Regions from separate parts of the Sphingobium olei genome, predicted to be linked through region 2. Evidence: riboswitches for the same ligand, from Rfam matches in the RefSeq annotation. Region 2 holds a riboswitch; the other holds the start of a gene.

Region 1 (14,609 bases), on a different contig from region 2:
AAAGGAGAGCAGGTGGCGTTGGTCATAAAAACGTACCATATAGTACGCTAAATTTGTTGACAAGCTATTGCGCAAGCGGCAATGCCGCTTTCCATACTAGGTGGTACAGTTAGATATGTCGCTGAGTCGCATCGCCTTTGCTGCCCGGACAGGGGGCATGGTCTCTTCCATCCTGCTCCTTGCCGCCTGCGCGGCCGTGCCCAAGCTCGGGCCGCAGCCGGTCGTTCGATCGCCCGACAGCGTTGAGGCCTCGCGCAGCTTCGCCGCACAAGCTGCAGCATGGCCGGGCGATGGCTGGTGGCGCGCCTATGGCGATCCGCAACTGAATCAGTTGATCGAGGAAGGCCTGCGCGCCTCTCCCGACGTTGCAGCCGCTGGCGCGCGGTTCCGCCGCGCGGCCGGCATGGCGCAGCAGGCAGGCGCGGCGCTTCTCCCATCGGCCGATCTGGACGCAAGCGCTGCCGCCACCAAGCAAAGCTATAATATGGGCCTGCCTAAGGAGTTCGTGCCCCAGGGTTGGCTAGGCACGGGTCGTGTCGCGCTGGACCTCGGCTTCGACCTTGACCTCTGGGGCCGCAACCGCGCCGCGCTGGCAGCGGCAACGTCTGAGGCGCGCGCGGCGGAAATTGACATGCAGCAGGCAAGGCTGGCGCTTACGACCGGCATCGCCAGCGCCTATGCAGACCTCGCGCGTCTCCACGATGAGGCAGAGATCGCGCAGCGTACCTTGGACATACGTCTCGCCAGTCAAAAGCTGGTCGCCGAACGGCGTCAGAACGGCCTTGAGACGCGCGGCAGCGTGCGGCAGGCGGACGCGACCGTCGCTTCGGCGCGCGCCCAGCTGGCGGGCGCGCGCATGGCGATCGAACTGCGGCAGCATCAGCTTGCCGCGCTGATCGGCGCCGGGCCGGATCGCGGCCTTTCGATCACCCGCCCGCATATCGGACAATTGGCGCCGCTCGGCCTTCCGGCAGACATCACCACCAATCTGGTCGCCCGCCGGCCTGATATCGCCGCGGCCCTCGCGCGGACGGAGGCCGCAGCCAAGCGCATCAAGGTCGCGCGCGCTGACTTCTTCCCGGCGATCCGCCTCAGCGCCCTCGTCGGCGTCCAGTCGTTGGGCTATAATACGGTCTTCAATTCCGGCAGCGCTGCCGGGTCGTCCCAGTCGTTCCTGAGCAACCTGTTCGAGAAGGACTCGATTTTCGGGACCGTCGGGCCCGCGATCAGCCTGCCGATCTTCCATGGCGGGGCACTGCAAGGCCAGTATCGCGGCGCGCGGGCAACCTATGACGAAGCGGTTGCCAGTTATGACCGGACGGTGCTCGACGCCTATCAAGAGGTCGCTGACGCCGTGACGACGCGCCGGACGCTGGATCAGCGGCTGGCCGATGCGCGGGCTGCGGTCGCGGCTTCGGAAGACGCGTACCAGATCGCGCAGAAACGCTATCAGGGTGGCCTCTCCACCTTCCTCGACGTGTTGAATGTCGAAGATCAGTTGCTTGCCGCCCGCCAGTCGCTTGCTGGGCTGGAGGCAAGTGCCTTCTCTACCGACGTTGCTCTCATCCGCGCGCTCGGCGGCGGCTTCGCCGTCAGCGACACCCTTCTCAAGGATCAACCGCATGGCTGACGCCGCCCTTGAAACCAATGACGCCGCACCGGACGCGACGCAGGAGAAGCGCAATGGCGCGCGCAGGACGTGGCTGATCCGGCTCGGGATCGCCGTCCTGGTTGTGGGCCTGATCTGGGGCCTGTGGTATCTGCTCGTCGGGCGCAACCATGTCAGCACAGACAATGCTTATGTGAATGCGGAAATGGCGCAGGTGACGCCGCTCATTTCCGCGCAGGTCATCGACGTGCGCGTATCGGACACCCAGCCGGTGCGGAAGGGCGATCTGCTCGTTCGGCTGGATCCCACAAACGCGCAGATCGCCGTCTCGCAGGCTGAGGCTGACCTTGCCGAAGCGCGGCGACGTTTCCGCCAGACCTCGGCCACCAGCGAATCGCTGTCCGCCCAGGTTCAAGCGCGGGGGGCGGACATCGTGCAGGCGCGGGCGCAGCAGGCAAGCGCCCGGGCTGACGTTGAAAAGGCGCGCGTCGATCTTCAACGGAGGGAGGCGCTGGTGAATGACGGAGCCGTCTCCGGCGACGAGCTAACGGCCGCTCGCAGGGCCTACGCCAACGCGCGCGCTGCGCTGGACGTGGCGAATGCAGGCGTCCGCACCGCCGAAGCGACCCGCAGCGCCGCGACCGGTCAATTGCAGGCGAACGACGCCCTGGTGCGCGGATCGACCGTCGACACCGATCCGGCGGTCATGGCTGCCAAGGCCAGGCTGGAATCGGCGCAGCTTGACCTGAAGCGCACCATCATCCGCGCGCCGATCGACGGTGTGGTGACGAGGAGGCAGGTCCAGATCGGGCAGCGCGTGGCGCAGGGTAATGCCATAATGACCATCGTGCCGCTGCAGCAGGTCTATGTCGACGCCAACTTTAAGGAACGGCAGTTGCGCCGCGTCCGGATCGGCATGCCGGCGACGGTTACCTCTGACCTCTATGGCAGCGACGTCGTCTATCATGGCAAGGTGGTCGGCTTTGCGGGTGGGACCGGGTCGTCCATGTCGCTGATCCCCGCGCAGAATGCTACGGGCAACTGGATCAAGGTGGTTCAGCGCCTGCCGCTGCGCATCGCGCTGGATCCCAAGGAACTGGCCGCCCATCCGCTCCGTGTCGGTCTTTCGATGGAAGTCGAACTCGACCTTTCCGAATAAGGACGCCTGAGCATGAGCGGCGATGACGACATCTTCTCCCGGCTTTCGCCGCGTTCTCGCACCTTGGCGGGGCTGGTCCTGGCGCTCAGCAACCTGATGGTCGTGCTGGATTTGACCATCGCCAACGTGTCGGTCCCGCATATCGCCGGCAACCTTGGCATCTCGCCTGATCAGGGGACGTGGATCATCACTTCCTACGCGGTGGCGGAGGCGATCTGCGTTCCGCTTACCGGCTGGCTTGCGCAGCGGTTCGGAGTCGTACGCGTCTTCACCCTGGCGATGACGGGTTTCGGCCTCTTCTCGCTGCTGTGCGGACTGTCACCTACCCTGGGCATGCTGGTTGCCTGCCGCATCGGTCAGGGCATTTGCGGCGGCCCGATAATGCCGATGTCGCAAACGCTGCTGATGCGCATCTTTCCGCCGGAAACGCGGGGAAGGGCCATGGGCATGTGGGCGATGACGACGTTGATGGGGCCTGCGCTCGGACCCATCGTCGGCGGCTATATCAGCGATAATTGGAGCTGGCATTGGATCTTCTTCATCAACCTGCCGATAGCGGCGTTGTGCGTCTTTGCTGCGCAGGCGCTGCTGAGGCCGGTCGAAACCGAGACTGCCAAGGTGCCGATCGACCGCGTGGGCCTTTTCCTGCTGGTCTTCTGGATCGGCTGTCTCCAGATCGTACTGGACATCGGGCGCGATCATGACTGGTTCGCCGACCCGATGATCGTGGCGCTCGCGGTCATGTCGTTCATCGGTTTCCTTGTCTTCATCATCTGGGAATTGACGGAGGAGCATCCGGTCGTCGATCTGCGCGTCTTCCGCCATGTCGGCTTCAGTTCCGGCCTTTTCACGCTGTCGCTTTGCTTCGGCTCCTACTTCGCCAGCATCGTCGTCATCCCGCAATGGTTGCAGATGTCGATGGGCTATACCGCGACATGGGCAGGCATCGTCACGGCGCTGACGGCGATGGCGGCGCTTTTCACAGCGCCCATCGCGGCCCGCATGATGACCAAGGTCGATCCTCGCCTGCTCATTTCTTGCGCCGTTGCCTGGATCGGCCTCATGTCACTGGTGCGCGCGCACTGGACCAGCGGTATCGATTTCGGGACGATGGCGATCCCGCAGTTTGTCCAGGGTTTCGCCCTGCCTTTCTTCTTCATTCCGTTGACCACGCTGACCTTGGGATCGGTGTTGCCGAGCGAGACCGCATCGGCAGCGGGCCTCCAGAATTTCGTCAGGACGATGGCGACGGCAATCGCGACATCCCTCGTCTTGACCGAATGGGGCGATTCCCAGCGCGTGTCCCGCAACGAAATGGCAAGCGTGTTGCAGCCTGACCAGACGCAATCGGTTCTGACGGGCATGGGCCTGTCGGTCGACCAGGCGCGGCAGACCATATCCAACCTGGTCGAGCAGGAAGCGATCGTCATTGCGGTCGACCATGTGTTCTTTCTGTCGGCGATCATCCTGTTCGCGGCCGCCGTGATCGTGTGGATCGCTCCCAAGCCGCGCTCGGACGTAGACACCTCAGCAGCGCACTAGGGCGGAGGCGGTCACCCCCGCCGAACCGTCAGATGCGCTTCAGATCCTCTGGCCGGTTGATGTTGGGCAGGGACAGACCCGGCGCGTCGACCAGCCGGCCGTCGATCCGTCCCAGCCAGCCCCGGATCGACCGGCTGTTTTCGTCCGCCAGATGCCGGTCCAGCACAGGCGCCAGAGAGGCCGGCCACCAGCCGATCAGGGGTTGCCCGTCGACGATGGCCGCGCGATCGCCGACAAGCGCATCGAGCAGGTGCGCAGGATAGACCGGCATGTCGCATCCGGTCGTCAGCACGCCCTCAAACCCATTCTTCCAGGCGTGATGGAGGGCTGCGTTGAGCCCACCCAGCGGCCCCATGTCGGGCATGGGACGATCTGGCAGACCACCCGTGCGACCGCAGATCACGACCGCTTCCACATGGGGTTGCAGAGAGGCGATGGCGTGGGCAATCAGGGTACGGCCATCCGGCATCAAAGCCGCCGCCTTGTCGCTGCCGAAGCGGCTGGACCGCCCGCCAGCGAGGATCGCGCCCAATATCCGCATCCGTCTCGTTCCGACCCCTGTCCCTGTCCTCCGTCCCTGCCTATAGCGGGGGCGATGCACAAGCCCGACGATGCCTTTGCGCTGTTGCGACTGGAGCGGCTGACGCCGGACGGCGGGACCGAGCCGGTCGACCGCCCCCTGGCCGAGGAAAGACCGGTCGCGATCGAGTTTAATGGCGTCGGATATGCCGTACTGATGGCAACGCCTGCCGATCTTGCCGACCTGGTGAATGGCTTCGCGCTGTCCGAACGGCTGGCCGGACCGGAGGAGCGGCTTTTGGACGTCGATCTGCATCCCGTGGCGGGCGGTGTGGTGGCACGCGCCACCCTGTCGCCGGAACGCACTCCGACACTGCTGGAACGCGTGCGGCATCGCGCCACGGATTCGTCCTGCGGCTTGTGTGGCATCGAAAATCTGGAGCAGGCGATGCGGCCGCTGCCGCGGGTGACGAACCGCAGCCGCGCGGATCGCGCCGCTATTTTTCGAGCTCTCGGCGCGCTAGACGATCATCAGCCGCTCGGGCGTGCGACGGGCGCTGCCCATGCCGCCGCGCTGGTCGATGCTCAGGGCGCCATCCGGCTGGTGCGGGAGGATGTCGGCCGACATAATGCCTTCGACAAGCTGATCGGCGCCATGCGCGCAGCCGGCGTCGGGTGGAATGGTGGATTTGCTTTGCTGTCGTCGCGCTGCTCCTACGAGCTGGTCGAAAAGGCCGCGCTGGCCGACTGTCCGATGCTCGTCACCATCTCAGCGCCGACCCGCCTCGCCGTGGAGCGTGCGGAACAGGCGGGCCTGCCATTGGTTGTGCTGGCGCGGGCAGACGCCATGCTCGCGCGGGGCGCCGACCTGCGTTGAGACACTTGGCTTTGAGCACCCATTCGCCTAAGGGCGCGGACGCGGCGGCTTTGAGCTGCCGCGCTGACTCGCGCCGGTGCCCCATCGAGGGCTGAAAACGGGAATGTGGTGAGGGGCGTTTGTCCCCTATTCCACGGCTGTCCCTGCAACTGTGAGCGGCGAGCATGATGCGCCATGGCCCCTTACGGGCTGGCCACTGGACCTTTCGGTTCGGGAAGGCCGCAGCATCATCGCGACGACCCGCAAGCCAGGAGACCTGCCGGCGCATGGTCGCTCTTGCTCTGGTCCAGGGGATGGCCGGGGCACGGTGGTTTTCCGTCGAGCGACGCCATGCGGCCGGAGCCGCATCGTGACGCGCGCGGGGACATGAGGCGTCGCCCTTCGCCTGGCATGACCGCTCGCGCGGACGCTCCGGCCTTGACCAGTCGCTTTGACGCTCAGGGCAATGAACATGATAAAATGGGGAATTTCACTCGCAGCGCTGCTCATCGCGGCGCCTGCATTGGCGCAGGATGACGAGATTGTCGTGACGGCTTCCGGCATAGAACAGCCGCGCGACGAAGTGGGCCAAGCGATCACCGTCATCGACGCCGATACGATCAAGACGCGGCAGGCGATCGACGTCGTGGATCTGCTGGCTACGACGCCGGGCGTCCGCTTCAACCGGACAGGCTCTGTCGGCAGCGCGACCGGCGTGTCGCTGCGCGGGGCGGAAACGACCCAGACGCTGGTGCTGATCGACGGCGTGAAGGTCAATGATCCCAGCGGTATTGGCGATGGCTATGATTTCGGTCCGCTACTGACCGGCAATATCCGCCGGATCGAGGTGCTGCGCGGATCGAATTCGGTGGTCTATGGCAGCCAGGCGATCGGCGGCGTGGTCAACATCATGACCGGCGCGCCGTTGGAAGGCTTTGGGGCGAATGCGTCCGCCGAATATGGCTATAGCGACACCGTCAACGCAAAGGCGGACGTATCGGCAACCAGCGGGATCGCCTCCGGCGGCGTCGGCGCGGCCTATTTCCGCACGGACGGCATCTCGTCTGCCGCCGGCGGGACCGAGCGCGACGGTTATGAGAATATCGCCACCAACGCCAGGTTGAAGCTGAAATTCAGCGACGCGCTGAGCCTGGACCTGCGCGGCTACTACATCCATGCCGACCTTGATTATGACAGCTTCTTCGGCGCGCCGGCCGACAGCAGCGACGTGTCGAAGCTGGATCAATATGTGGGTTATGCCGGGCTGAACCTTGCCCTGCTGGACGGCAAGCTGACCAATCGCGCCGCCGTCACCTATCTGCGCAACGACCGCGACTATTATTTCGTGCGTGGGACCGATCCGGACTATGGCTATAAGGGCACGAACCTGCGCTTCGAATATGAGGGGGTCTACGCTCCCGTCGATGCGGCGCGGTTCATCGTCGGCTATGAGCATGAACGGCCCGATTATGACTTTTTCGGCTTCGGATCGGCCGACGCCGCACGGATCAACATCGACAGCGTCTATGGCCTTGCGATCCTGAAGCCCTTCGCGGGCCTCGCGATAACCGGCGGTGTGCGTCATGACGATCACAGCCAGTTCGGCGGCGCGACCACGTTCGGCACCAACGCCAATTATACGCCGAATGCGGGTGCGACCAATGTCCGCCTGAGCTATGGCGAAGGGTTCAAGGCGCCGTCGCTCTACCAGCTTTACGACACGTTCAGCGGCAATGCGGCGCTGCGCCCCGAACGGTCCAAAAGCTATGACATCGGGTTCGATCAGAGCCTGGACGGCGGTCGCGCGACCGTATCGCTCACTGCCTTCCGCCGGGACACGCGCGATCAGATCAATTACGACAACGCCACCTTCACCTATGGCAATATCGACCGTACGCGCGCCAAGGGCGTGGAAGCGTCGATAGCGCTGCGGCCTGTGGACGCGCTGACGGTGACGGGCAGCTACAGCTATATCGACGCCCGCGATCGTTCGGCGGGATCGGCGACCTTTGGCAACCGGCTCGCCCGTCGCGCCGTCAATCAGGTGAGCGTGTCGGCCGACTATGTCTGGTCCTTCGGCCTGTCGACTGGCGCGACGATCACCATGGTCGGCGACAGTTTCGACAATGCCGCCAATACCCGCCGACTCGATGGCTATGCGCTGGCAGGCATCCGTGCGTCGCTGCCGATCGGCGAGCATCTGGAAGTTTATGGCCGGATCGATAATCTGTTCGATGAGGATTATGCGACGGCCTTTGGCTACAGCACCTACGGCCGGTCCGCCTATGGCGGGGTGCGCGTTCGCTTCTGATCGAAAGGGTCGGGCGGGCGTTCAGCCTGCCCGGCCTTAACTCACTCGCCGAAGCCGCGCGGCGCGGGATCGACGATGCTGAAGGTGCCGGCGCCCACTTCGTTCACTTCCAGCGCACGTTCCGCGACGCCGCTGCGGCCGAAGCGGAACGCCCCGTCGATGCCGGAAAAGCCGCCCGCGTCCCGCAGTCGGGCGACGGGGAAGGGGGTTCCGGGCCGCCAGTCCTGCGCGATCCGAACCGTCAGCAGCACCGAATCATAGCCCAGCGACGACAACCGGAACGGCGCGGTGCCGTAGCGGGCGCGATATTTGGTCGCGAGCTGCCGGTAGAGACCATCTGACACGCTGGCGAACCATGCGCCGCGCAGCACTGGGCTCGCCGCGAGCGAGGTGTCGGCATTCCACAATTCGGTGCCCAGCAACCGCGCGCTTGCTCCGCCATTCTTCCGGACGATAGGCGCGATCTGGATCGCCACGCGACCGCTGTCGGCAATCAGCAGAGCGTCGTAGCTGGAGGATGCCTGCAACTTCTTGACCGCGGCGGTGATGGACGCAGGGCTGCGGTCGAATGTCTGCAACGACACGACCGTTCCTCCGGCCTGCTCGACGGCGCGCAGCAGGGCGTTGCCCGACCGTTCGCCATAGACGCCGCGCGGCACCAGCGCGCCGAAGCGGCTCAACCCTTTTTCCCGGGCGAAGCTGACCACCCGCTCGATCGACTGGCCGGGATTATAGCCCATCGCATAGACGCCTTCGCCCGCGATGCTGGCGTCGTTGGAGAAGCTGATGACCGGTACATTGGCGCGCGCGGCGATCGGTCCGACGATCCGCGCATCTTCCGCCAGCAGCGGGCCGAGGATCAGGCGGTTGCCGTCGGCCAGCGCGCGCGACGCGGCAGCGGCTGCGCCGGTGGCGGTGTCGTAGGTGGTGATGCGCACCTTGTCGGTCTTGGTATCCATCAGGGCCAGCGTGGTGGCGTTGGCGATCGACTGGCCCACGCCCGCATTGGGGCCGGTGGTCGGCACCAGCAGCGCGACACGATGCCGCGCCGTGTCGGTCGGAAGGCCCTGCACCACCTCCGGGCCACTGGGTCGGGTGGGCGCAGTGGGGGCGGTCGGCGCCTGTCCCTTTGGCACGATGGACTGACAGGCGGCGAGCGCCAGCGCGCTGGCGGCGAAGGCGATGCGCGCGCTTCGCTTCGCCCAAGCGAACACATCTGCTTGCCGGGGGGCATCCGTCTCTGTCATCTGGCGTCCTTATGGAAATAGAACCTCTTGAGCCGGGGCTTTACATCGTCGCGGGGCCGATCGGCAACCTTGGAGACCTGACGCCCCGCGCGGCCGACATATTGCGCCGGGCGGACGTGGTGGCGGTCGAAGATACGCGGGTCAGCGCGCGGCTGCTGCGCCATGCCGGGTCGGACCGGCCGATGGTCCCTTATCACGACCATAGTGCCGAAGCGGTGCGCCAGCGCCTGATCGATCGAATGGTGGGCGAATCGGTCGCGCTGCTTTCGGATGCCGGCACTCCGCTGATTTCCGATCCCGGCTACAAGCTGGTGCGCGATGCAAGGGCGGCAGGGCGCAGGGTGACGACGCTGCCCGGCCCCAGCGCGGCGATCGCGGCGCTGACGCTGTCGGGGCTTCCTACCGATCGTTTCCTGTTCATGGGATTCCTGCCGGCCAAGGCAAAGGCGCGCGGCGATGCGCTGGACGAAGTCGCCGCGCTGCGCGCCACGCTGGTCTTTTACGAAAGCGGGCCGCGCTTGTCGGAAAGCCTGTCGGCCATGGCGGCGCATCTGGGCGACCGGGATGCGGCCGTCAGCCGGGAGATCAGCAAGGCGTTCGAGGAAACGGCGACGGGGACGCTGTTGCAGCTGTCGGCGCGCTATGCCGACGCTCCGCCAAAGGGCGAGATCGTGGTGACGGTCGGCCCGCCAGGAGACGCGCCGCCGGCCAGCGCCGAGGATGCCGACGCGGCGCTGCGCGAGGCGCTGACCCGGCTGCCGGTTTCGAAGGCGGCCGGCGAGGTGGCAAAGAAGCTCGGGCTCGATCGCCGCGCCCTGTATGACCGGGCGATGGAACTGAAGGGATGAAGAAGCAGGCGGCGGAAAAGCGCGGGCGGCAGGCCGAACGCATCGCCGCCTGGTGGTTGCGCCTCAAGGGCTGGCAGATCGTGGGGCGGCGGCTGCGCACACCTGCCGGAGAGGTCGATCTGGTCGCGCGAAAGGGCACGATGCTGGCTTTCGTCGAGGTGAAGGCGCGGGGTAGCGCGGCGGAGCTTGACCTCGCCATCGATGAGCGGCGGCTGGCGCGGGTCGCCGCCGCGGCCGAAATCCTCTGGCACGACCTTGCTAAAGCGGGTGATGACATGCGGATTGACGTGATCCTCCTTGCACCCGGCCGCCCGCCGCGCCATCTGGCGAACGTCTGGCATGGGGGGTGATCCCAACATTTCCGGAACGGATAAGGAAGGATGCCGAGCGCATGACCACATTCAACCCGCTGACCGTCGCTGTGCAGATGGACCCGATGGAAGGGATCAAGATCGCAGGCGATTCCACCTTTCACATCATGCTGGCGGGGCAGGCGCGGGGGCACAGGCTGTACCATTATCTCGCGCCCGATCTCACCTTCCGCGACAGCCGCGTGCTGGCAAAGGCGCGTCCGGTGAAGGTGCAGAAGGTGGTAGGCGATCATTTTGCCTTCGGCCCGGAAGAGATGCTGGACCTGGGCCGCGATGTGGACGTGGTGCTGATGCGGCAGGATCCGCCCTTCGACCTCAGCTATATCACGGCCACCCATCTGCTGGAGCGGGTGCAGTCCGAGACGCTGGTGGTGAACGATCCGGCGAGCGTACGCAACGCGCCCGAAAAGCTGTTCGTGCTGGACTATGCCCGGTTCATGCCGCCGACGATGATCACCCGCGACCTCTCGCAAGTGCGGAGCTTCCTGGAGCAGCATGGCGAGATCGTGGTGAAGCCGCTCTATGGCAATGGCGGCGTGGCGGTGTTCCATGTCGGTCGCAATGGCGCCAACCTGGCCTCGCTGGTCGAACTGTTCAAGGCGAGCTGGGTCGAACCCTTCATGGTGCAGGCCTTCATTCCGGGCGTCGCGGAAGGCGACAAGCGGATCGTGCTGGTGGACGGGGAGGTCGCGGGTGCGGTCAATCGCATCCCTGGCAAGGGGGAAATCCGGTCCAACCTGGCGGTGGGCGGATCGGCAGCGAAGACCGAGCTGACCGACAAGGAGCGCGAGATTTGCGCTGCGCTGGGACCGGAACTCAAGCGCCGCGGGTTGCTGTTCGTGGGCATCGACGTGATCGGCGGCGAGTGGCTGACGGAGATCAACGTGACGTCGCCCACCGGGATCGTGTCGATCGACGCCTTCGACGGGACGGACACGGGCGGCATGATCTGGGACGCGATCGATGCGCGGCTGGCGGAACGGGCAGCCGACTGAACGGAGCGGGCGGTTGCGCGTTGTTGTCGCGTGATCGCCTCCATTCCCTTCTGCCAGTGAGCCATAAAGCATGACCGACTGGGTGCTGCGCCTGATCGACGCCGGCGGCTATTGGGGCATCGGGCTGCTGATGGTGCTGGAAAACGTCTTTCCGCCCATTCCGTCCGAACTCATCATGGGGATCGGCGGCATTCGCGTCGGCCAGGGGCGGATGGCGATGGAATGGCTGCTGCTCGCGGGGACGGTGGGGACCACCATCGGCAATTATTTCTGGTATCTGGTAGGGCATCTGCTGGGCTTCGAGCGGTTGAAGCCACTGGTGGAGCGCTACGGCCGCTGGGCGACGCTGGAGTGGCGGGACGTGCAGGCGCTGGACCGGCTGTTCGGCAAATATGGACAGATCGTCGTGTTCGTCTTTCGATTTCTGCCGGCATTCCGGACGATGATCTCGCTGCCCGCCGGGCTGTTTCGTATGGGGCATCTCCGCTTCTTGCTGTGGACGGCCGGAGGGGCGCTGATCTGGAACATCGTCCTGGCTTATGCCGGCTATTTGTTGGGTCGTAATTTCAGCGAGATCGACAGATATGTGGGACCGGCGGCGACCATCTGCGTCGTTGCCGCAGTGATTCTCTATCTGTGGCGGCTGGCGACATGGAAGCCGCGCGGCGAGGCCAAGCCTGAACGTTGATCAGGCGCGGGGATGGGCGTTGCGGTAGATGTCGAGCAGGTGCGCGGCGTCGACCTGCGTATAGATCTGGGTCGAGGACAAGCTGGCATGGCCCAGCAGTTCCTGGAGCGAGCGCAGGTCCGCGCCGCGCGCCAGCAGATGCGTGGCGAAGCTATGGCGGAGCGCATGAGGCGTGGTGCGTTCGGAGAGGCCAAGGCGGCCGCGCGCACCCTGCACCGCGCGGCGGATGAGGGCGGGGGACAAAGGGCCGCCCCGCGCGCCGCGGAAGAGCGGTTCGTCGCGGGCCGTGGGCCAAGGACATTGGTCGACATAGGCCTCGACCGCTGCGCGCACCTGCGGGAGCAGGGGCACGATGCGCGTCTTGTTGCGCTTGCCCGTGACGCGCAGTGTGTCGCCGAGCGGCAGCACCTCGCCGGTAAGGCCCATCGCCTCGCCAATGCGCAGGCCCGCGCCGTAGAGCAGCAGCAGCACCGCCCAATCGCGCGCGCCTATCCACCCTTCGCGCGCGGTTTCCGCAATGTCCCCGGCCAGCGCGACGGCTTCGTCGGGCGAGACGGGGCGGGGAAGGCCGCGCTTGACGCGTGGCCCCTTCAACTGCGGAACGCGGGCGTCCTCGCCACCTGTGAATTTCAGGAAGCCGCGCACGGCCGAAAGCTCGCGGGCGGCGGACAGGTTGCCGATCCCGTCCAGCCGCCGGCGCGTGAGGAAAGCGCGCAGATCGGCTTGGTCGAGCGTGGCGAGCAGCGCGTCGGTCATGGGTTCGCCGCGATGCTCTTCGAGAAAGGCGATCAGCCGCTCCGCTGTCGCGACATAGGCGCGGACCGTGTGGGTCGATCGCCGCCGGTCCAGCGCCAGATGCGCGCGCCAGCGTTCGATTAGGGCGGGGGCATTGTAGGACATCGTGCGCTTAACTTCGCATATTTCTCGTAGAAATCGACTTTTTGATGCGCCGGTAGGAAATATTGGTGCGAAAGGCACACAGGCGGAAGGACGAGGGGTCGCGGGCGAGCATGGGCCGGAGCCTAGCAAGCCGGGCGCTACTAGGACAGGGCGAAGCGGATCAGCCCTCTTCGGGGACGGTGGGATTGCGGGCGTGCGTTTCCGCGTCACGGCGGGCGCGGGCGGCGTCGGTCGCGTCCTGCCGCCGCGCCATCGTCAGCCAGGCGGATTCCGCGCGGAGGAAACGGTCGCGCACATTGTCGAGCGTCGCGGATTCCGCGTCGCTATGGGCCTGGGCGGCGAGCGCCCGGTAGTCGGGATTAGCCAGCGTGGCCTCCTGTGCCGATAGGGTGGGCGAGGGCGACCGGCTGCAAAGCCGGCCGCCAGCGCGATTATTCGGCGTGGGCGATGTTGACGGCCGCCATCTTGCCGCGCTTGTCCTGTTCCAGGTCATAGGACACGCGGTCCTTTTCCCGCAGGGTGGCGAGGCCGGCGCGTTCCACCGCGCTGATATGCACGAAGGCGTCGGAGCCGCCATTGTCGGGGGCGATGAATCCATAGCCCTTGTCCGCGTTGAAGAATTTGACGGTGCCGGTAATGCTGCTCATGATGAGCGTCCTTTCTTTCTGCGCGACGCATCCCGTGTGGACGCGCCGGTTCGCTAAAGGGGCAGGGAAAGAAGGAAGAGGGAGCAGCAAAGCGCCGAAGACCGTCGATTTGCGACTATAGCCCGCATTATGTAGCACAGGCGGCGCAGAATAGCAAAAGCGCTGCGCCACGGCCTGCCACTGCTAACCCTTCATCTTGAATTTCGCGGCCAAATGGGCACATGGGACGCATGGCAACACCCTTCGATCCGGCCGATCTGCCGACCGGCATCCTGACGTCGCTCTCTCCCCTCGTTCATCGCGTGCTGGCCCCGAACCCGTCGCCCTTCACCTACACCGGCACGCAGACCTATCTGGTGGGGACGGACGATCTGGCCGTCATCGATCCCGGCCCGGACGATGCGGATCATCTGGCGGCGCTAAGTGCTGCCATAGCCGGGCGGCGGGTGGTCGCGATCCTCTGCACCCACACCCATCGCGACCATAGTCCCGCCGCACGTTCCTTGAGCAAGGCCACGGGTGCGCCGGTCGTGGGTTGCGCGCCGTTGACGCTGGAGGATGACGGCCCGCGCGCCGATGCCGCCTTCGACGCTGATTATCGTCCAGATCGCGTGCTGGGCGACGGGGAAACGGTGGCCGGGTCGGGCTGGACGCTGGAGGCGGTGGCGACGCCGGGCCATACGTCCAATCATCTCTGCTTCGCATTGCGGCAGGAGCGGGCGCTGTTCACCGGCGATCATGTGATGGGCTGGTCGACCAGCGTGATATCGCCGCCCGACGGCGACATGACCGACTATATGGCGTCGATGCAGCGGCTGTTGGATAGGGAGGATGCGATCTACTATCCCGCCCATGGCGATCCGATCGACAATCCGCAGCGGCTGGTCCGCGGCATGATGGGCCATCGCAAGCAGCGC
Region 2 (14,609 bases):
GCGGTGACGCGAGACCATGGCGGGCGGTTTCCGGCGACGGAAGAAGGGCTGCGCGCCCTGCCGGGAGTGGGCGCCTACACCGCCGCCGCCGTGGCCGCCATCGCCTTCGGCCAGCGGGCGGTGGTGGTGGACGCCAATGTCGAGCGGGTGGTCGCCCGACTGTTTGCGATTGGAACGCCCTTGCCCGCCGCCCGCCCCGCCATCCGTGCGGCCGCCGACCGGATCACGCCGGACACGCGCGCCGGGGATTTCGCGCAGGCGATGATGGATCTGGGGGCGACCGTCTGCACGCCGCGCAATCCGGCCTGCGGCCTGTGCCCGCTACGGGAGGATTGCGCCGCGTTCGCCACCGCCGATCCCGCCGCTTTCCCGGTCAAGCCGGCGAAGAAGGCAAAGCCGCATCGGTTAGGCCATGGCTGGTGGATGGAGCGGGACGGACATGTGTGGCTGGAGCGGCGACCGGAACGTGGCCTGCTCGGCGGGATGCGCGCGCTGCCCAGCGGCGCGTGGAGCGATGCGCCCGATCCCACGCCGCCCATCAATGCGGAATGGCGGACGCTGGCCGAGCCGGTCGGCCATGTCTTCACCCATTTCTCTCTGGCGTTGCGCGTCCATCATGCCCATGTGGATGCCGCGCCGGATGGCGAGGGCGAATGGTGGCCGATAGACCGGCTGGACGAGGCGGGATTGCCGACGCTGTTCGCCCGGGCGGCGGCGGCGGTGCGAAAGGAACGGGATGCACGGAACTGAAATCGGAAAGCCGCTTCCGGGCTTTGCAGGTGGGACGCTGGACCGGGTCGATCCGATCCGCAGCGATCCCGCGCGGCTGGCCGCCGCCTTTGCCGATCCCGCCACACGGCAGCTCGTTCTGGACGGGCTGGAGCCGGTCGAGGAAGACGGCCATCTCGTGCTGGAACCGGTCGAGCCGGGCGCGGACGTCGCGAACCATGTGCTGCTCGGCATCGATCCCCACGGCCGTCCGATCTTCGCGCGGCTGGTCGCCGATCTTGGTCCCGCCATGGTTCCCACGCCGCGCAGCCGCGCCATCGCCGGGCTGGTGCCGGCCGAGGAGGTCGCGCTGTACGGCACGGCGCGCAGCCTGGTGCACTGGCATGCGCGGCATCGCTTCTGCTCCGTATGCGGCGGCGCGACGAACCCGGCCAAGGCGGGCTGGGCACGCCGTTGCGAGCTTTGCGCCGCCGAACATTTCCCGCGCACCGACCCGGTCGTCATCATGCTGGCCGAACATCGCGGACGCGTGTTGGTGGGCCGGCAGCATAGCTGGCCGCAGGGCCGCTATTCGGCACTGGCCGGCTTCGTTGAGCCGGGCGAGACGATCGAGGAAGCGGTGGCCCGCGAAATATATGAGGAAGCGGGCGTTCGCGTGCGCAACGTGCGCTATGTGACGAGCCAGCCCTGGCCGTTCCCGTCTTCCCTGATGATCGCCTGCATCGCTCAGGCCGACGACGATACGCTGGCTGTCGATGCGAGCGAGATCGAACATGCTTTCTGGTGCGACGTTGAAGGCGTGCGCGCGGCGATGAACGAAGATCCCGCCGCGCCCTTCATCGCCCCTTCGCCCATGGCCGTCGCCTGGCATCTGCTGGACCATTGGCTGGCGAACGTTGCTCCTGGAACGGCAAGCGCCTAAGGCCGTTCCCTTTCCCCCTTAGCCCAGACAAGGACCATTTTCCCCCGATGCTCAGCCTAGACGAAGCCCAGTCGCGCGCGCAGGACCTGGTGAGCGCCGCGCGCAAGGCGGGCGCGGACGCAGCCGACACCATCTATGCCTGCAACGCGTCGACCAACGTGTCGGTGCGGCTGGGGGCGCTGGAGGATGTCGAGCGGTCCGAAGGCGAGGAGATCGGCCTGCGCGTCTTCATCGGCCAGCGGTCGGCCAGCATTTCCGCGTCGGACATGAACCCGGCGACGCTGGGGACGCTGGTGGAGCGTTGCATCGCGATGGCGCGCGAAGCGCCGGAAGACCCCTATGCAGGGCTGGCCCCGGAAGACAGGCTGCTGCGCAAGCGCCCGCCTTCGCTCGACCTGACGGACGAGGAGGAACCCGAGCCGGCGGCGCTGCGCGAACGCGCGCTGATGGCCGAGGATGCGGCCCGTTCCGTCCCCGGCGTTACCAACAGCGAGGGCGGCGGCGCATCCAGCGGGCGCAGCCAGGTGGCGCTGGCCACCAGCCATGGCTTTGCCGGCGCCTATGCGGGCACCAGCCATTCGACCTGGGCGAGCGTGCTCGCGGGCGCGGGATCGGACATGCAGCGCGACCATGCCAGCCATAATGTCCGCCATCTGGAGGATCTGGACGACGCGGAAACGATCGGCACCCGCGCCGGGCAGCGGGCCGTGGCGCGGCTCAATCCGGTGAAGGTGGAAAGCGGCGTCATGCCGATCATTTTCGATCCGCGCATCGGGTCCAGCCTGATCGGCCATCTGATCGGCGGCATCGTCGGCCCCGCTATCGCGCGGCGTTCGAGCTTCCTGCTCGACATGCTGGGCGAGGCGATCTTCGACGCCGGGGTCACCATTATCGACGACCCGCTGCTGCACCGGGGCCTGCGCTCTCGCCCGTTCGACGGCGAAGGGCTGCCGGTGGAACGGCGCGCGCTGATCGATCGGGGCGTGCTGACCGGATGGCTGATGGACAGCGCGTCGGCGCGCCAACTGGGACTGGAGCCGACCGGCCATGCCAGCCGCGGCGGCAGCGGCGCGCCCGGCGCCAGCGTCACCAACGTCCATATGGAGCCGGGCATTGCATCGCCGGGCGACCTGATGGCCGACGTGAAGCGCGGCCTGTACGTCACCGAACTGATCGGCATGGGCGTCAACGGCGTCACCGGCGATTATAGCCGGGGCGCGGCGGGATTCCTGATCGAAAATGGCGCGGTGGCGCATGCGGTGTCGGAAATCACCATCGCCGGCAATTTGAAGGACATGTTCCGCGCGCTGACGCCCGCCAGCGACCTGCAGTTCCGATATGCGATGAACGTGCCAACGCTGCGCATCGACGGGATGACCGTTGCCGGCGGATGACCCCTTCCTTCGCGCAGTGGTATCCGCCGCTGCTGACGCCGCCGACCACGCGCTGACGCTGTGGGCGGGGGGCGAAACCCGCGTGCGGCAATGGGAGAAGGTGCCCGGCCATCCGGTGTGCGAGGCCGACCTGGCCGTGGACGCCATGCTGCGCGAGCGGCTGGCGGCGATCGATCCGGGCGCGGGCTGGCTGTCGGAGGAGACCGCCGACACGGTGCACCGGCTGGGCGTCCCGCGCGTGTGGGTGGTCGATCCGATCGACGGCACGCGCGATTATCTGCGCGGCCGGCCGGGATGGGCGGTGTCCGTGGCGCTGGTGGAGGATGGCGCGGTGCGGCTGGGCGTGTTGGCTGCGCCCGCGCGCAACGAAACATGGATCGCGCAGGCGGGCAGGGGCGCGACGCGCAACGGTGTCCTGCTGCGCGCGGGGGACCGCACCCGGCTGCCGGGGGCGCGGGTGCCTGCCGACCAGTTGCCGCGCCAGGACCGCGATCTGGTGGCGGTGGCCAAGCCCAACAGCATCGCGCTGCGCATGGCGATGGTCGCTGCCGACGACGCCGATCTGGTGGCGACGGTGCGATGGGGCAATGAATGGGACGTTGCGGCGTCGGCGCTGATCTGCGCCGAAGCGGGCGCGGTCGTAACGGATGCGCTCGGCGTGCCGTTGCGTTTCAATCGGCCGCAGCCGACCGCCTTCGGGCTGCTTTGCGCCGCGCCGGGCATCCATGCCGCGGCCGTGGAGCGGCTGAAGCCGCGCGCGGTCGATATACTGGATCAGGCGCGCCCCTGATTGACTAGCCTGCCGGCTTGAGCGTGAGCGGGAGGCCGGCCGCAAGGAAGACCACCTCCGCGCAGGCGGCGGCGACACGCTGATTGACCAGGCCGGCTGCATCGCGGAACCGGCGGGCGAGCGCATTGTCCGGCACGATGCCGAGACCCACTTCGTTGGCGACGAGGATGACGGGGCCGGCCGCACGGGCCAGCGCGCCGATCAGATCGTCAGTCGCGCGCGTGACGTCATGGTCGCCGAGTATCAGGTTGGAGGTCCAGAGCGTGAGGCAATCGACCAGGATCACCCTGTCCGGCGCGGAACGGGCGTCGAGGGTTGCGGCGATATCAATGGGCGCTTCCACTGTATGCCAGCTAGCGCCCCGTTCCTGTCGATGGCGGGCGATGCGGTCGCGCATCTCATCGTCGAAGGGCTGCGCCGTCGCGATGAACAGGCGGTCAAGGCCGGTCGTTTCGGCACGCGCCTGAGCATGGCGGCTCTTGCCCGAACGTGCGCCGCCCAGGACGAGAAGCGTGCGAGTCATGCCGCCTCCCGGGCGATGGCGATCAGCGCGTCGATGTCGAGATGTTCCTCCAGTTCGGAAGCGATAGCATCGAGCGCGACATCGACGCTGGCGTCATAGTCGGCTCCGCTGCTGGCCGACCCCAATAGCCCCAGCAGCGCCCGCCGCATGTCGGCGCTGGCGAGCAGGCCATGGACATAGCTGCCCATGACGCGGCCTGACGGACTGACGGCTCCATCCACCCGACCGTCAACGAGATGCGCAAAGGGACGTTCGGTGTCGGGGCCCGATGTTTCGCCCATATGCATTTCATAGCCGGTGAAGTCCGCGCCAAGCGCTGTGCCGGCGACCCGCTTCAGCGTCTTGGCGGGGGACAGGCGGGTTTCGATGTCCAGCAGGCCAAGTCCAGCGACGGAGGCTGGCGGCCCTTCCAATCCCAACGGGTCCGCTACCGTGCGCCCCAGCATCTGATAGCCGCCGCACAGGCCCAGTGTTGCGCCGCCGCGCCGGTGATGGGCAAGGATGTCGATGTCCCATCCTTCCTGGCGCATTGCGTGGAGGTCGCCGATGGTCGCCTTCGACCCCGCCAGGATGATGAGCGTGGCGTCGGCCGGAACGGGCTGGCCCGGCGGGACCATCACGAGGCGCACGGCCGGTTCGAGCTTCAGCGGATCGAGATCGTCGAAATTGGAGATGTGCGGCAGGATGGGGCACGCGATCAGCAGCGCGTCACCAGACAGGGGTCGGCCGCGTTCGAGCATGACCGCATCCTCGCTGGGCAATTGTGCCGCGGCTGGCAGCCAGGGCACGATGCCGAAGCCGCGCCAGCCCGACAGCGCCTCCGTCTGCGCATAGCCGTCGCTGAAAAGCGCAGGATCGCCGCGAAATTTGTTGATGATGAAGCCGCAGATCATCGCCGCATCCTGTGGGTCGATCACGGTGCGGGTGCCGACGATGGCCGCGATCACGCCGCCCCGGTCGATGTCGCCGACCAGCACCACGGGAACGCTGGCCGCGCGCGCGAAGCCCATATTGGCGATGTCGCCGGCGCGCAGGTTGATTTCCGCCGGCGATCCCGCTCCTTCCACCACCACGAGGTCGCATGCCGCGCGCAGACGGCGATAGCTGGCCAGCACATCGGGAAGCAGCGGCGTGCGCGCCTGCCGGAAATTGCCGGTGCCCAGAGTCCCGCGCACCTTTCCATGGACGATGAGCTGGGATGTGCGATCCGCCTGGGGTTTCAGCAGCACGGGGTTCATGTCGCTGTGGGAATCGACCCGGCAGGCGAGCGCCTGGAGCGCCTGGGCGCGGCCGATCTCTCCGCCGTCAGCCGTCACGGCGGCGTTGTTGGACATATTCTGCGGCTTGAACGGCAAAACCCGCAGACCCCGGTTGGCGAGCGCACGGCAGAGACCCGCGACCAGCACCGACTTGCCGACGTCGGAGCCGGTGCCCTGCAGCATCACAGCGCCCATGCGACGCCCCCTGCGATGAGCCAGAGGAGCAAGCAGGCGCGGCGGTAGATGCGCAGAGCCCGGCGGATGTCCTGCGGACCCGCCGCTGCCCTGCCCCTGCCGATCCATGGCTTGTCCTGCATGACGCCGTCATAAGCGATCGGGCCGGCAAGACGAAGGCCGAGCGCGCCCGCCATCGCGGCTTCGGTCCAGCCGGCATTGGGCGAGGCGTGGAGGCGCGCGTCGCGTGCCATGGTACGCCAGCCGCTGCACCCTGCGACACAGATCAGCACGCCGCCGATACGCGCGGGAATGAGGTTCAGCGCGTCGTCCATCCGGGCGGCCGCCCAGCCGAACGCGCGCCAGCGTTCCTCGCGATGGCCGATGAGGCTGTCGGCAGTATTTACCGCCTTGTAAGCCCAGACGCCGGGCAGGCCGAGCGCCAGCAGCCAGAAGAGAGGCGCGGCGACACCGTCGCAATAGCTTTCCGACAGGCTTTCTATCGCGGCGCGAACGACGCCCGCTTCATCGAGCGTGGCGGTGTCGCGGCCGACGATCCTGCCGACGGCGGTGCGCGCTTGCGGAAGATCGCCGCCGCGCAACGCCCGCTCCACGGCGGACACATGGTCGTGGAGGCTGCGCTGGGCGAGCGCCGGCCAGGCGAAGAGGGCGAGAAGGGGCCACGCCACCGGGCCGGGAAGCTCATTCATCGCGCGCTGGATCAGCAAGGCAGGGCCGACGGACAGTAGCAGGAGCAGCGCGAGCGTCCCGATCCCGGCCAGCCTGCGTCGTGCAGACGGCAAAGACGGGCGGTTCCAATGACGCTCGCACCCGTCGATGAGGCGCGCGAAGGCTCCCACCGGATGGCCGGTGCGCCGGTAGAGCGCGGCAGGCCAGCCGATCGCGGCATCGAGGGCGAGAGCGGCGAGTGCCACTGGATCAGCCACCGGCCAACGCCTCCATCAGCCGGTCCAGCGCAGCGGCGTCGGGCGGCAGGCCGATGCGCAGCCATGCGGGGTTATCAGCGAAAGGCCGGGTCAGGATATGGCGGCGGGCGAGTCGCTCGAACAGCGTGGGGGCGTCTGGCACCTGCAGCAGGCGGAACAATGGACAGGCTCCGGTCGGAGCGAAGCCCATCGTCTGAAGACGGGCGTCGAGCCTGCTCGCCCGCAGCGCCAGTTGATCGCGCGTCGCTTCGATCCAGTCCCGATCGCGATAAGCGGCCGTGCCGATCGCGATGGCCGCCGCAGAGAGCGGCCATGCGCCCAGGCTTTGGCGGAGGCGCTCGAGAATAGGCGGCGCGGCCAAGACAAAGCCGAGGCGAACGCCGGCAAGGCCGAAATATTTGCCGAAGGAGCGGAAAAGGATCAGCCGATCGTTGCGAGCGACCTCGCTCGCCAGGCTGATGCCGGGGGATGCATCGGCAAAGGCTTCGTCGAGCAGCAGCCGGCCGCTGGTGCCCCTCCGGTCGAGCAGGTCGCGCATCCGGCTCCGATCCAGCACGCGGCCGTCTGGATTGTTGGGGTTGGCGAGGATCAGGGTTGCGCCATCCGCCTTTGCCATGTCCGTCAGCAGGAGTGGCGCGCTGCCACCCATTATTTCGGTATGGGTGCGGTAGGTCGGCATGAGGTGAAAGGCCAGTCCCGAAACGAGCTGGCCGATGAGGCGCAAACCGATCTCAGTCCCCGGCACGGCGCAGACATGGTGGGCGGCTACGCCGAAATGATCGGCAGCGGCGGCTTCGAGCGCGCGCAGGTCCGCTTCGTCGGGCAGGCGCGCCCAGTCTATGGCGAGCGGCGGCACCGGCCAGGGGTCGGGATTGATGCCGGTCGACAGGTCGAGCCAAGGTGCGCCCCCATCGCCGAAGGTCACGCGCGCAGCGGCGAGGCCGCCGCCATGCCAGGTCCAGCGGTCGCTCATCCGAGCGCTGCCCACAGAAGGGAGGCGAGCAGCAGGCCGCTTTCGATGAGTTCGATGCCTGCGCCATGGCCGTCACCCGAAATGCCGCCGATGCGGCGGCGCAGCCAAAGGCCCCAGAGCAGCAGCAGGAGAGGCGTCGCCACAAGCGCCGGCACGAAGCAGGAGGCGGCGATCAGGGAGAGGCTCCAGATCAGCAGATCGGACGTCCGCACGAACTGGCGGAAACGCGAGCCGAGTCCTTCATGCAAGGGTGGGAGCGTCCGGGTCCAGACGAGCGGCGCGATGCGCGCTGCGAAGGGGATCAGGACGAGGGGCAGGAGCAGGCTGCGTTCGAGGAGGGCATGGAGCAGGACCAGTTTGGTCACAAGCTGCGCCCCGATGGCGACGACGGCGAAGCTGCCGACATGCGGATCGGCGAGAATCGCGCGGAGATGCGCGCCGTCCTTGCCCTTATGCGCGGCACCGGCTGCATCGGCGATGTCGCCAAGCCCGTCGAGGTGCAGCGCGCCGGTGAGCAAGACCCATGTCAGCAGGGCCAGCAGCGCGCCGGTCCAGCCGTCGATCAGGCAGCCGAGCCGGGCGGACATCGTGATGAACAGGCCGAGGATCAGCCCGACCATCGGGAACCAGCGCATCGACCGGGCGAATGCCGCGTCGGTCACGGCGATGCGGGGCGTGGGCAGGCGCGTCAGGAACTGGATGGCGGCGATCAGGCCCTTCATGCGCGCAGTCCCACGATCTGCGCGCCGCCATGGGGCTCCGGCCAGATGCGGACGGTCAGCAAAGCCGCATAAGGAAGGTCGAAGAACCAGAGTTGCGCCGGCCCAAAGCCGCACAGACGGGCGAGCGCCGCACGCATCGCCCCACCATGGGTGAGGACGAGGATGTCGCCGGCAGGTCGCTCGCCAATGGCCGCGCCGACGCGGTCCACAAGGTCAGACCAGCGCTCGCCCTGCGGTGGGGGATGACGGTCAGGATCGTCGTAAAAGCGGGCGAGCGCTGGCGGATCGATGCTGGCCGGGTGCTGGCCGTCCCACGCGCCGAAGTCCAGCTCGCGCCAGCGGGGATCGACGGTGAGGGGATGTTCGTCGCGATCCGCGATGGCCTGCGCCGCCGCATGCGCACGGCGAAGGTCGGAACTCACGACCGCGTCCACGGCAAGGCCGCGCGTGCGTTCGAGACATGCGGCGATCCCTTCCGGCGTCGGCATGACGTCGGTCCTGCCCATGAGCAGGCCGGGCCTTTCAGGCGCGCCATGGCGCAGCAGGTGGAGCAGGCGCGCGCTCATGCCCTGGATGAAACGCCCGCTTCCGCGAAGGTCGCCATTTGGGCGTGAGTGGCGAGCGCGGCGCGGACGATCAGTGTCGCGACCGCCGCGCCGCTGCCCTCGCCAAGCCGCATGCCCAGGCGAAGAAGCGGCTCAAGGCCGAGCTTTTCAAGCAGCAGGCCGTGGCCCGGTTCGGCCGAACAATGGCCCGCCAGGCAATGATCGACGATGGCTGGGGTCGCGGCCGCCAGTGGCGCAACGGCGGCGCAGCTGATGAATCCATCGAGAATGACGGGAATGCCAAGCTGCCGCGCCCGCAACACCGCGCCGGCCATCGCGGCGATCTCTCGCCCGCCGACACGGCACAATGTGTCGAACGGGCTGTGCGGCGCGTCGGCGTGGAAGGCGAGTGCGTCCGCGACGACCTGGGTTTTCCTCTCGACACCGTCGCGATCAAGGCCAGTGCCCGGCCCCACCCAGTCCGACACCGCGCCGCCGAAGCTGCGCGCGGCAAGGGCCGCGGCGGCGGTCGAATTGCCGATGCCCATTTCGCCCAATATGATGGCGTGGAGGCCCGGTTCGACCGCTTCCGCGCCGATCGACAGGGCTGCCAGACATTCCGCTTCGGTCGTGGCGGGCGCGCGGGTGAAATCGGCGGTCGGGCGGTCAAGCTCTATCGGCAGGACACGGATCTCGAGATCGGCCAAGGTCGCTAGCGCGTTGATGGCCGCGCCTCCCGCCGCGAAATTGGCGACCATCTGCGCGGTGACCTCCGGTGGGAAGGCGCTGACCCCGTGCACCGCAACGCCATGGTTGCCAGCGAAGATGAGCGCCCTGCCCCGTTCCAGCATCGGCCTTTCCACGCCCTGCCAGCCGGCGAAGAAGAGGGCGATCTCCTCCAGCCGCGCCAGCGAGCCGGGCGGCTTGGTCAGTTGGGCCTGCCGCGCCCGCGCCGCCGCGATCGCACATGCGTCAGGAGAGGGCAGCGCGGACAGCGCCGCTTCGAACCGGCTGCGGGTCGAGGAGATCATGTGGCGACATATCCTTCCGGTGGCGATCGGGTGATGAAATGGCCCTTCACGCCCTCCGGCCATTCGGCATAGGGCACGCTGCCATGGTCGCTATCGGCATAGCGGGCCGCATAATCGAGGATGGCGCGCGCGGCATCCCGATCCGGGGCGAAGCGGCCCAACACATAGCTGACCTTGCCGGGCGCGCGCAGATGGACGGTGCAATGATCCCCGCAGGCGAAGAGGCAGGGCATGTCATGGATGGCGATGCCGGCATAGCGCGTGTCCGTCGCCGCCAGCGCGCGGAGCGCTTCCCCGAGGCGCGCGCCGCCGCGCACGCCGCGATCATCGTCCCGCGCCTGCGCCGAAAAGCGGCAGGTGCTGCAAACGACGACAGCGGTTCCGCCTTCCTCTGCCTTCAGCATCGGAGCGCCCCCATCAGAAGCGGCCCCGCAAGCCGGCATAGACGCTGCGGCCCAGCGACCCATAGCGGTAGGCGGTCATGTAGCTTTCGTCGAACAGATTCTCGACCCGGGCGAACAGGCGCAGATTGTCGTGCAGCGCGACTTCTGCGCGCAGATCGACCAGCGTGTAGCCGTCAAGGCGCTGCGTGTTGGACGCATTGTCGAAACTGTGGCCCGACCAGCGCAGGGCCGCCCCGGTGGTGAGACCAAATGGCCAAGCGTAGCTGATCGAGGCATTCGCCTGATTGCGGGGGCGGCGCGGCAGCCAACGGCCGAAATTAGCGCCGGGCGAGCGGTCCTCCGCCACGGTCCAGCTATAATTGCCGTCGAGGATCAGGCCCTTGACCGGCTCCACGCTGGCCTGCGCCTCTATGCCGTGCGCCTTCGCGCGGGCGACATTCTGATAATAGCCGCTGCGGCGGATGGTGGTGCTGCCCGGCTGGAGGCAGAGGGGCAAGCTGGATGTCGCCGAGCAACTGTTGAAGATGATCTGGTCGCGCGTGGTGCGTTCGAACCATGCGCCGCCTAGCCGTATCCTGCCGTCGAGGAAGTGCTGCTCCACACCCGCATCCCAGCCATGGGCGCGTTCGGGGTTGAGCGCCTGGTTCCCATATTCGGAAAAGAGCTGGTAAAGCGTCGGTGCCTTGAACCCCTCGCCATAATTGGCGCGCAGGACGGTGCCGGTGGGCAGAGCCCAGACCGCGCCCGCCGAACCCAATGTCTGGCCGCCGAAGCGGTTGTGATCGTCATGCCGCACGCCTACGGTCAGGGTGAGGCCGGTCAGCAGTTCGGCCGACAACTGGCCGTAGACGCTGCTGATCTCCGCCCGGCCGCGCACCGCCGGAGGGATGGGCACGGCAAGCGAGGATGGCGGCGACACGCTGCGGAAGCGGGAGCGTTCATTTTCCACCCCGAACTGTGCAGTCCATGTGTCGCTGATCGCGAAGCTGCCTTGATATTCCAGCCGCTGGTTGCGGCCGGCCGAATCGAATGTCCTAGTTCGCGGCAGGCGGGGATCGAAATTGTCCCGGTCGGTGTCGGTATAGCCATAGCCGATGCGATTGCGGAACCGGCCGTCGAGAAGGTCGAGCCGCAAGCCCGCATAGCCGACGAATTCCCGATTGGTGCCATAGGCGGGGTTGTCGCCGCTGAAAGCGTCGAATGCGTTGCGCCCGCTGGAATAATAGCCGCGCAGGTCGGCAACGAGGCTGGCCGCCAGGGCGATTTCCGCGCGGCCGGTCAATTGGCGATTGTGGTAGCCATCCGCTTCCCGGCCGCCGAAGGCAGGGGCGATGGCTGAAATGCCGGCGGTGGTGAAGCTCTGCCCGCCGATGCGCCAGCGCAACGGTCCGCTGACGCCGCCGATCGCCGCGCGCGCGCTGACCGTGTCGCGCGAGCCGGCCTCTATGTCGAAGCTGCCCTCCATCGCCTTGGTAGGCAGCGGCGTGACGACGTTGACGACGCCGCCGATCGCCTGGCTTCCCCATAGGATCGACTGCGGCCCCCGCAGTATCTCGATCCGGCTGGCGTCGCCCACCAGCAGGTTGGCGAAATTATAGCCGCCGCCCGCCGAGGACGGGTCGTTCAGCTTCACGCCGTCAATGACGACCACGGTCTGGTCGCTTTCCGCGCCGCGGATGCGCAGCGAAGTGGATGTGCCGTAGCCGCCGTTGCGCGACATGCTGACGCCCGGCGTCCGCAGCAGCAATTCGGTGACGCCGATGTCCTGCGCGCGGTCGATCGCCGCCTTGTCGAGCGCGGTGATCGACGCCGCCACCTTGTCGAGCGGCAGGGCGAGGCGGGTGGCGGTTACGAAGATGTCCGGGCGATCTGGCTCATCGGTGGCGGCGGTGCCGGTGGTAGCGGCGGCGTCCGGCGGCGGCGCGGTCTGGTCGGCGGCGGCATCGCCAAGCGGGACGGACGAAAGCAGGAAAACAAGCGCAGTCAAAGTCGACATATGTACAGCCCAAGCAGGACGGGCCGCATCGCGCGGGGTCATGCCGGGCCGAAGGCGCGACGCTTCCCCCGCAGCCATGCGGTTCCGAGCGTTCTGCCGTCATGCGGGTTCACCCCCGTCCGCCCGGCACACCCTGTCCGCGCGAAAGACGACTGCAGCAGGCAGGTCTCCTGGCTAGCGGGTCGGTGCCGATTGGCCGCCTTCTCGGGACGTGCGTCCCAATGGCGATTGGCCAATGGCTCTCCGCTTACAGTTGCAGGGGCAGCCGGGGTTTTCCCGTTCCCTTTTCATCCCCCGTCCGAGGGAACCTGTTGCATCGCCGCCGATAGGCAGGTGGCCGGCAAAGGTCAATCGTTCGTTACGCGGCCGGTCGGAATGATCGTCGACTTGCCTGCGGACAGGTCGATGTCGGCGTCTATGCCATAGACCGCGCGCAGCCGATCGGCGGTCAGCACCTCCGCCGGTGTCCCCTGCGCTACGAGGGTGCCCCTGTCGATCAGCAGGATGCGGTCGCAATAGCGCGCCGCCATCGTCAGGTCGTGCAGCACGGCGACGACGGTCGATTCCCGTCGCGCCTCTTGCCGAAGCAAATCCATGACGTCGATCTGATGTCCCGGGTCGAGCGAGGCGAGCGGCTCGTCGACGGCGAGCGCCGGCGCCCCCACGGCGAGCGCACGGGCGAGCATGACCCGCGCCCGCTCTCCGCCCGACAGCCGGGCCGCGTCCCTGTCCGCGAGGTGCAGGATGTCGGCCCGCGCCATCGCCTCGCCGATTGCAGCCTGATCCGCCGCGCCGATGCGCGACAAGGGGGCAAGGTGCGGCAGGCGGCCAAGCGCGACGACCCGCGCGACGCTGAGCGGCCAGTGCAGCGTCTGGCCCTGGGGCAGATAGGCGATGCGGCGCGCAAGGTCGCGCGGCGCAACTTCCGCCAGACTCTGCCCGTCGATGACGATATCGCCCCGCGCGATAGGGGTGAGGCCGAGCATGGCCCGCATCAGCGTGGATTTTCCCGCGCCGTTGGGTCCGAGGATGCCGGTGAACAGGCCGGGCGCGAAATCCGCGTCGATGGCGTGCAAGATCGTTCGGCGGCCAAGCGCGACCGAGAGCTGGCGAACGGCGATGCTCACCATGTGCGGCGCTCCCTGAGCAGATGGAGGAGGAAGACGGGCACGCCTAGGAAGGCCGTCACCACCCCGAGCTTGAGTTCATTGGTGGTAGGGGTCAGCCGGACGAGAATGTCTGCCGCAGCCAGCAGCACCGCCCCGCCAAGCAGCGATGGAAGGAGGATCGCGGACGGGCTTCGGTCGGTCAGCGGGCGGACGATGTGCGGGACAATGAGGCCGACGAAGCCGATGGCACCCGACACGGCGACGGCGCCCCCCACACCGATCGCGACACCCAGCAGCAGGCGAAGGCGCGTCCGGCGCAGGTCGACGCCGAGCGAGCGCGCACCATCCTCGCCCAGCGACAGCGCGTCCAGCGCCCGTCCATCCAACAGCAACAACCCCGCGCCCAGCAGGATGCAGGGAAGCGCGATCCAGACATGCTCCATCGACCGGTTTTCGATCGATCCGAGCAGCCATGTCATGATCTCCATCGCGGCGAAGGGGTTGGGAGACAGGTTGAGCGCCAGGCTGATCCCCGCTCCGGCGAGCGTCGAGATGGCGATCCCCGCGAGAATGAGGCTGAGCGGACTTTCCGACCGGCCGCTGAGCGCGAACAGCGCCAGCAGCGCCAGTAGCGCGGCCAGGATCGCCAGCAGCGGGAGCGCAACAGGATGCGCGACATAGAGGCCGAAATAGATCGCGCCCACAGCACCTAGCGCCGCTGCGTTGGACGCGCCCAATACGGAGGGTTCGGCGAGCGGATTGCGCAGATAGCCTTGCAGCACCGCGCCGGCGAGACCGAGCATTCCGCCCACGATCAGGCCGACGATCGTGCGCGGCAGGCGCAGGTCGAACAGGATGGTTGCGGCGACCCGGTCGCCATGGCCCAGCAGAGCCGCGCCGATCCGCTCGGGACCGAGAGCCACCGGGCCGAAGGCGAGCGACGCGATAGTGACCGCCACCAGCCCGGCGGTAAGCACCGGGATCAGGGCGCGGCGGCGCGAGGGGGGAATGTCAGGATTATCCACAATGCCTCGCAATATGGGCGTGAGCCGTGTCTCTTGTGTCGTCATGCCGGAACGTTATGGACGTTT

What was found. A riboswitch is a leader RNA that binds a small molecule or an ion and turns the genes downstream of it on or off. The one in region 2 is predicted to bind cobalamin.
Region 1: linked by a shared signal. The riboswitch ahead of ACFQ24_RS14015 (TonB-dependent receptor plug domain-containing protein) and the one ahead of ACFQ24_RS19520 (TonB-dependent receptor) in region 2 are both predicted to bind cobalamin.

What each region holds. Positions count from the first base shown of each region.
Region 1 is NZ_JBHTLS010000129.1:85,268-99,876, forward strand. It holds gene ACFQ24_RS13985 (TetR/AcrR family transcriptional regulator) at 1-26, opposite strand, end outside; gene ACFQ24_RS13990 (efflux transporter outer membrane subunit) at 116-1,630, shown strand; gene ACFQ24_RS13995 (EmrA/EmrK family multidrug efflux transporter periplasmic adaptor subunit) at 1,623-2,768, shown strand; gene ACFQ24_RS14000 (DHA2 family efflux MFS transporter permease subunit) at 2,781-4,310, shown strand; gene mobA (molybdenum cofactor guanylyltransferase) at 4,339-4,851, opposite strand; gene fdhD (formate dehydrogenase accessory sulfurtransferase FdhD) at 4,906-5,706, shown strand; cobalamin riboswitch at 5,764-5,984, shown strand; gene ACFQ24_RS14015 (TonB-dependent receptor plug domain-containing protein) at 6,158-7,996, shown strand; gene ACFQ24_RS14020 (penicillin-binding protein activator) at 8,038-9,243, opposite strand; gene rsmI (16S rRNA (cytidine(1402)-2'-O)-methyltransferase) at 9,255-10,091, shown strand; gene ACFQ24_RS14030 (YraN family protein) at 10,088-10,441, shown strand; gene gshB (glutathione synthase) at 10,483-11,457, shown strand; gene ACFQ24_RS14040 (DedA family protein) at 11,528-12,145, shown strand; gene ACFQ24_RS14045 (tyrosine recombinase XerC) at 12,146-13,045, opposite strand; gene ACFQ24_RS14050 (hypothetical protein) at 13,206-13,538, opposite strand; gene ACFQ24_RS14055 (cold-shock protein) at 13,477-13,692, opposite strand; gene ACFQ24_RS14060 (MBL fold metallo-hydrolase) at 13,923-14,609, shown strand, end outside.
Region 2 is NZ_JBHTLS010000134.1:307,851-322,459, forward strand. It holds gene ACFQ24_RS19460 (A/G-specific adenine glycosylase) at 1-750, shown strand, start outside; gene nudC (NAD(+) diphosphatase) at 737-1,651, shown strand; gene ACFQ24_RS19470 (TldD/PmbA family protein) at 1,699-3,045, shown strand; gene ACFQ24_RS19475 (inositol monophosphatase family protein) at 3,032-3,835, shown strand; gene cobU (bifunctional adenosylcobinamide kinase/adenosylcobinamide-phosphate guanylyltransferase) at 3,840-4,358, opposite strand; gene ACFQ24_RS19485 (cobyric acid synthase) at 4,355-5,812, opposite strand; gene cbiB (adenosylcobinamide-phosphate synthase CbiB) at 5,800-6,738, opposite strand; gene ACFQ24_RS19495 (threonine-phosphate decarboxylase) at 6,731-7,711, opposite strand; gene ACFQ24_RS19500 (adenosylcobinamide-GDP ribazoletransferase) at 7,708-8,433, opposite strand; gene ACFQ24_RS19505 (histidine phosphatase family protein) at 8,430-8,999, opposite strand; gene cobT (nicotinate-nucleotide--dimethylbenzimidazole phosphoribosyltransferase) at 8,996-10,009, opposite strand; gene ACFQ24_RS19515 (DUF1636 domain-containing protein) at 10,006-10,413, opposite strand; gene ACFQ24_RS19520 (TonB-dependent receptor) at 10,427-12,409, opposite strand; cobalamin riboswitch at 12,553-12,736, opposite strand; gene ACFQ24_RS19525 (ABC transporter ATP-binding protein) at 12,757-13,539, opposite strand; gene ACFQ24_RS19530 (FecCD family ABC transporter permease) at 13,533-14,543, opposite strand.